Regions from separate parts of the Citrobacter sp. Marseille-Q6884 genome, predicted to be linked through region 2. Evidence: predicted binding sites of a transcription regulator. Region 2 holds the regulator's gene; each other region holds the start of a gene.
What was found. The regulator PurR, encoded in region 2, represses purine synthesis genes. The targets are predictions, from matches to a motif close to CANGCAAACGTTTGCNTG.

Region 1 (2,268 bases), 1.1 Mb from region 2:
AAGCGTAATACCATACGGTGAGTTAACGTAAAAAGGTTGAGCTTCGGAGGCGCTGGAGCTGCCAGCCGTTGGGTAACGCACATGGCCGATGCCCATATTGCCCTGCAAACGCTGCATATGGCGAGCTTCAAAAATGTCGCTCACCATCCCGTTCGCTTTTCGCAAGCGGAAGCAGTTATTGGCATCAATAGTGATGATGCCCGCGGCATCCTGACCACGATGCTGAAGCACCGTTAACGCGTCATAAATCGACTGGTTTACCGGCATAACACCGGCGATACCGACAATACCGCACATACGTCTTTTCCTCGTTCAGCAACGACCCAAAGTTTATACTTTGGGCAAGAAACTTGACGAGCTTTGCAGATAGTCAAAGAACCATCTGATGATAAAACTGAACTGCGGGATAAGCTGCGACTTACTCCAGTCTTCACTTTTCGACACACCGGTAAACGTATCGAGAAAGAACAGTATGGCGGCGACGATCAACGCTCCTCGCAGAGCACCAAAGCAGATCCCCAGCACCCTGTCAGTACCTGACAGCCCTGTTTTCTCCACCAGCTGGCCTATCACAAAGTTAACGATAGCGCCGACGATAAGTGTCGCGATAAACAGTATCGCGATAGCAATCCCATTTCGAACCAGTTCGTCTTCAAAGCCCGTAAACCAGACAGACAGGTAAGTGTAGTAATGGCTGGCGACAAAGAAAGCACAACCCCAAGTCACCAACGATAATGCTTCACGAACAAAGCCACGGATCAGGCTAACCAGACAGGAAAAACCAATCACCGCGATAATGGCGTAATCAATCCAGACCATATGTGTCCCACGATTTTACGCCCTGTCGTCCTGTTCGGGGCGCATTCTAACAGAAAAAGAAAACGTTTGCGTAGGGATTTCCTTGCCACGCGTAAATAAAAATGGCGCTGAAAAAATCTTCAACGCCATCGAACTTTTTGCCTCTTCGGGCATTGCCGGAAGCGGTGCGAGCACCTTCTCCGGCCTACAACATATCGATACAGTAGGCCCGATAAGACGCGAAGCATCGTCATCAGGCACCCTACCTTAGTTCGGGCTGTAACCCATCACGACGCCGCTCAATCCGGAGATTTTCTGCAGCTCGCCCAACGAGTTTTTCAGTTTATCCCTGGAAGCGTCAGGCCCCACGAGAATACGGGTGATTTTACCCTGCACTGGCGTTGACGGGGAAGTATATACCCGGAAGCCAGCGCCACGAAGTTTACCCACGATCTCGTTGACCTTATCGGCATTTTTCAACGCACCGAGTTGCACAACGTACGCCTTCCCTGTCGGAGCAGGCGTTTCTTCAGCGACAGGTTTTGGCGCAGGCGCCGGTGCCGGAGTGACGGCAACAGGTTGCGGCTTCGGTTTGGGTTTAGGCGGTTCGACAGGCGCCGGTATTGGATCAAGATCCGCACTGCTTGTCGTCGCCAGGCGCGAGGGATCCAACGACGGCGCGGCAGCATCACCCGCACGTACCTCTTCTGCCGCCCCTTCAGGTGGCTGTGTCGGCAGAGCCTGCGTCGCCGCAGGCATCATATCAGGCTCATCGCGATCGCCGGGTTTAGGCACCAGCGGGATCGCCGCAAACTCGTCCTGATAATGCTTCTTCTGCCCGTCAAGCAGCCCGGGAAGCACAATCACCCCAAGCGCAACCAGCACAATGGTGCCAACTAATCGATTCTGAAACTTACTCGCCACCGCTTCTCCCCACGTCTATGACTTCCATGACATGTGCGACAGTGTGAAACGATCCACACACCAACACGGTATCTTCTGGTTTTGCATTTGCCAGCGCCGCATGCCATGCCTCAGCAACGCTGCCATAGGCTTCACCGTTACCCAGATGCTCCAGCAGTTGTTCTGCGGTCGCACCACGCGGCCCTTCCAGGGGCGCACAATACCAATCGTTAACCACGCTTTTCAACCAGGCCAACGTACCGGCAATGTCTTTATCATGTAGCATACCGATAACCGCAAGTATGCGCCCGTTTTTCACTAACTTTTTCAGACGTCCGGTTAGATATTCTGCCGCATGAGGATTATGGGCGACGTCGAAAATCACCCGTGGCGACTCGCTCACAATCTGGAAGCGTCCCGGTAAAATGGCCTGCTCAATGCCCTCACGAATGGCCTGTTCACTCACATTAAGCCCACTGGTCCGAAGCGCAGCCAGTGCGGTCGCGGCATTCGGTTGCGGAACCTGTGGTAATGGCAGGTGCGCCAGCGTACCGTGGCTATCTGTAA
Region 2 (2,268 bases):
TGTATGGTTTTTAAAAGAGGGTCGGTCTGTTATCAAAAAAATGCAGATCACACGTCAGCAATGTCAACAAATCGCCAATGGCTGGCGAGGGCAGTTGGCGATTGCGGTAGACAATATTGTTCGGCCAGAACGAACCCGACAAATGATTGTGGATTTTTATCGTCACTTTGATGATGTGGAACTGCTGGTGTTCCAGGAGGTGTTTAACGGCGTCTGGGATGCACTCTCTGATGGTCGCGTTGAACTGGCTATCGGCGCCACGCAGGCGATCCCGGTGGGGGAACGTTACACGTTTCGCGATATGGGAATGCTGAGCTGGAGTTGTGTGGTGGCAAGTCATCATCCGTTGGCCTCGCTTCCCGGACCGCTCAGTGACGATACGTTGCGCAACTGGCCGTCGTTGGTGCGCGAAGACACCTCCCGCACATTACCGAAGCGAATCACCTGGCTGCTTGATAACCAAAAGCGCGTTGTGGTGCCTGACTGGGAATCTTCGGCGACCTGTTTATCGGCGGGGCTGTGTGTGGGTATGGTGCCGACGCATTTTGCGAAACCGTGGATCGATAGCGGCAAGTGGGTTGCGTTACAGCTTGAAAATCCCTTCCCTGATGCCGCCTGTTGCCTGACCTGGCAACAAAACGATATGTCACCGGCATTAAGCTGGCTGTTGGATTATCTGGGGGATAGCGAAACGCTGAATAAAGAGTGGTTGCGGGAGCCTGAAGAGACTCCCGCATAGTACGCTTAACGACGATAATCGCGGAACGGACCGTCAGCAACGGAGCGACGTTCAACCAGGCGCGGGTGCACCTCGATGGACTGCGACTCTTCGCGCTTATTCACGATACGGTCTAACAGCATGTTAAAGGCCGTTTCGCCGAGTGAATCTTTTGGCTGATGAATGGTGGTCAATGCTGGCGTGAAGAAGCGCGCGTTGCGCACGTTATCGTAACCGATCAACGACACATCCTGCGGAACGCGTAAACCCATCTCGTCAGCGGCGCAAAGCGCGCCCATGGCCATAATATCCCCGCCACAAAAGACCGCTGTCGGACGGTGGGACTGAGAGAGGATTTGCTGCATCGCGCGGTAACCTGATTCAGGCTCGAAATCGCCCTGGACAATCCAGTTTTCCGGCACTTTAATCAGCGCTTCTTCCATGGCTTTCATAAAGCCAGCCAGACGACCCGCGCCGGTGTTGCGCTCCATCGGGCCAGGGATCACGCCAATCTCACGGTGGCCGCGCTCAATCAGGTACCGACCTGCCATATAACCACCTTCGAAGGCGTTATCAATGACGGTATCGGTAAAATCGGCTTTGGCCTCGCCCCAGTCCATAACGACCATAGGAATATGGCGATACTCTTCGAGCATGGAAAGCAGGGACTCCGGGTACTCAGAGCACATGACCAGCAGGCCATCCACGCGCTTTTGCGCCATCATGGAGAGATATGCCTGCTGTTTTTCGAGGCTATTCCATGCGTTGCCCAGAATCAGCGTATAGCCTTTCTGGAAGCAATTTTTTTCGACGGCTTCGATAATTTCAGCGAAGTAGGCCGCTTCACTACTGGTCGCCAGCAAGCCGATCGATTTGGTGTGATTCACCTTCAGGCTGCGCGCTACTGCGCTGGGGGAGTAGTGCAGCTCTTTAATCGCCGCCCAGACAGCATTACGGGTTTCTTCCGCGACAAAACGCGTCTTGTTAATTACGTGTGATACGGTTGTAGTGGAAACGTTTGCTCGCTTCGCTACATCTTTAATTGTTGCCATTACATCTCACTCCAGACCATATCCTAAGCTCCTGAGAATACTCCAGGTAAACGTTTGCCTTTAAACACCCTGACCACAACGTCAGGGTTGCGGCACGCCGGGAAAACGACACGGAACGTCAGAAAGGGGTCAATGGCCGGTACGCTAATCAAGTAAGCGTCGAATTTTGTCTGATCTTAACGAAAAGGGGAAGAGTTAAAAGCAGTTATCAATATAAATCGTGAGAGATTTTTGCGTTCAAGTGTGCAAAAATGCGCAATATCACTTTTTGTGTGGGAATAAAAAGGAGAAAACTTGATGAGCACCGATCTGAAATTTTCGTTAGTCACCACCATTATTGTTCTGGGTCTGATTGTAGCGGGTGGTTTGACCGCGGCACTGCATTGATTTATCCCGAGGGAGAACGCTCTCCCTCATCCCACCTGTTTGTCTTTCCCTCCTATTGTTTGCGAATAAGCAAAAGTCTTTTGCAGTTTTGTTAACTTTATTATTTTTGCG
Region 3 (2,268 bases), on a different contig from region 2:
AACGCTCGAGGTTATGATTCAGAACCTGCAACACACTCCGGTACTGTACCTACTCGCTTCGATCCACGCCGTCCCCCCTGTCAACGCCTGACAGGCTCTGCTCTGAGGATTTCACGATGACCACCTTTCATCAACTTCATGCCACCAGCCTCCGAGGCCAAATCATCTCTATGGCCGACTACGCAGGCAAGCTGGTTCTGGTGGTGAATACCGCCAGCCATTGTGGCTTCACACCGCAATACTCAGGCCTTGAAGCGCTCTACAAAAAGTACGCCGACCAGGGGCTGGTGGTGCTTGGTTTCCCCTGCAATCAGTTCGGCAATCAAGAACCTGGCAACGCCGACGAAATCTCGCAGACCTGTCACATCAACTACGGTGTGAGTTTCCCGATGTTCGAGAAAGTAGAGGTCAACGGTGTCGCTACGCACCCGGTGTTTCGTTATCTCAAAGACGAATTACCCGGCGTACTGGGTGGACGGATCAAGTGGAACTTCACGAAGTTCCTGATCGGGCGTGACGGTAAACCGCTTAAACGTTTTGCGCCATTCACCACCCCGGAAAAAATGGAAACGGCGATACTTACTGCACTTAAGCGCTAAGCGTGTCTTAATTCGAAGCATTCACTTTTGAGAGCTTCCGGCAAACTGTTTATACCCGTGGCGATTCCTCCTTTTCAGAGGAGTAATCCTTCAACACGCTGGCAATGCGTATTCTGTAGTATGAAAAAATCGACTGTTTACCTTCCTGTTGCGCAGCATGATGCATCGCGTTGTTTTTCCACCTGAGCACCGCGTCCTCATCTTCCCACCATGAGAGTGACAGTATTTTTCCCGGCGTAGTCATGCTCTGGAATCGTTCGATAGAAATAAACCCTGGGATCTCCGCCAGCAGTGGTTTCAGCTCTGAAGCGAGCTGTAGATATCGTTCCTGTGCCTGAAGATGTGTATCTGCTTCAAAAATAACTGCAATCATTCGGTATCTCCCCTGTTAATTTCAGCCACTCTATTACCAGAGTAAGTGAGATGCTTCGCTCAACAGCGAAATAAGGATTCTTTGCGCAGAGCCGGCATAACGATGAAACCCACTTTGCCTGTCTAATGGGCACACCCAACGTCTCAATAATCCAAAATCTGCCAGATTCCTTATACCTCAGCGTAACTGTCTCTTTGCTCAGGAAAAATCCCCGAAAAAACACGTCAGGATGTTATAGCCAGGTGTTAACATTTCGCCGCGCAACCGTTTTCCTTGGCTGTATAACATGCTATTCTCTCTCGCCTCGAAAGCAGTGTGTTCCGCACCACAGGAGTTTTAAGACGCATGTCTTCCCGCAATAATCCGGCGCGTGTCGCCATCGTGATGGGGTCCAAAAGCGACTGGGCTACCATGCAGTTTGCCGCCGAAATCTTCGAAATCCTGGATGTCCCGCACCACGTTGAAGTTGTCTCCGCTCACCGCACACCCGATAAACTGTTCAGCTTCGCCGAAAGCGCGGAAGAAAACGGTTATCAGGTGATCATTGCCGGTGCCGGCGGCGCAGCGCATCTGCCGGGTATGATTGCGGCGAAAACGCTGGTACCTGTTTTAGGCGTTCCGGTGCAAAGCGCAGCCCTGAGCGGTGTAGATAGTCTCTACTCCATCGTGCAGATGCCCCGCGGTATTCCGGTTGGCACGCTGGCGATTGGTAAAGCAGGTGCAGCAAATGCGGCTCTGCTGGCGGCACAAATTCTGGCAACACACGACAAAGCCTTACACCAGCGTCTGAATAACTGGCGCAAAGCGCAAACCGATGAGGTACTGGAGAACCCGGACCCGCGAGGTGCGGCATGAAGCAAGTCTGCGTACTCGGTAACGGTCAGTTAGGACGCATGCTACGTCAGGCCGGTGAGCCGTTGGGCATTGCGGTCTGGCCCGTCGGGCTGGATGCAGAACCCGCCGCCGTTCCTTTTCAGCAAAGCGTGATTACCGCCGAAATTGAGCGCTGGCCGGAAACTGCCCTCACCCGCGAACTGGCGCGCCATCCGGCATTTGTTAACCGTGATGTGTTCCCCATCATTGCTGACCGACTGACGCAAAAGCAGCTGTTTGATAAGCTCGGTCTGGCGACGGCCCCGTGGCAGTTGCTGGCAGACGCCAGTGAATGGTCCGCAATTTTCGACAAACTTGGCGAACTGGCGATTGTGAAACGCCGCGTCGGCGGCTACGACGGTCGTGGACAGTGGCGTTTACGCGCCCATGAAACCGCGCAGCTTCCTGACGACTGCTACGGCG

Region 1: the regulator PurR is predicted to act here: its motif matches at 875-892, upstream of cvpA (colicin V production protein).
Region 3: the regulator PurR is predicted to act here: its motif matches at 1,230-1,247, upstream of purE (5-(carboxyamino)imidazole ribonucleotide mutase).

Annotation. Positions count from the first base shown of each region.
Region 1 covers NZ_CAMDRE010000002.1:393,793-396,060, reverse strand. The annotation lists gene purF (amidophosphoribosyltransferase) at 1-297, opposite strand, end outside; gene cvpA (colicin V production protein) at 331-819, opposite strand; gene dedD (cell division protein DedD) at 1,066-1,722, opposite strand; gene folC (bifunctional tetrahydrofolate synthase/dihydrofolate synthase) at 1,712-2,268, opposite strand, start outside.
Region 2 covers NZ_CAMDRE010000002.1:1,499,325-1,501,592, reverse strand. The annotation lists gene punR (DNA-binding transcriptional activator PunR) at 1-739, shown strand, start outside; gene purR (HTH-type transcriptional repressor PurR) at 745-1,770, opposite strand; gene cydH (cytochrome bd-I accessory subunit CydH) at 2,068-2,157, shown strand.
Region 3 covers NZ_CAMDRE010000001.1:2,417,870-2,420,137, reverse strand. The annotation lists gene N7268_RS11395 (glutathione peroxidase) at 117-599, shown strand; gene N7268_RS11390 (antibiotic biosynthesis monooxygenase family protein) at 649-972, opposite strand; gene purE (5-(carboxyamino)imidazole ribonucleotide mutase) at 1,318-1,827, shown strand; gene purK (5-(carboxyamino)imidazole ribonucleotide synthase) at 1,824-2,268, shown strand, end outside.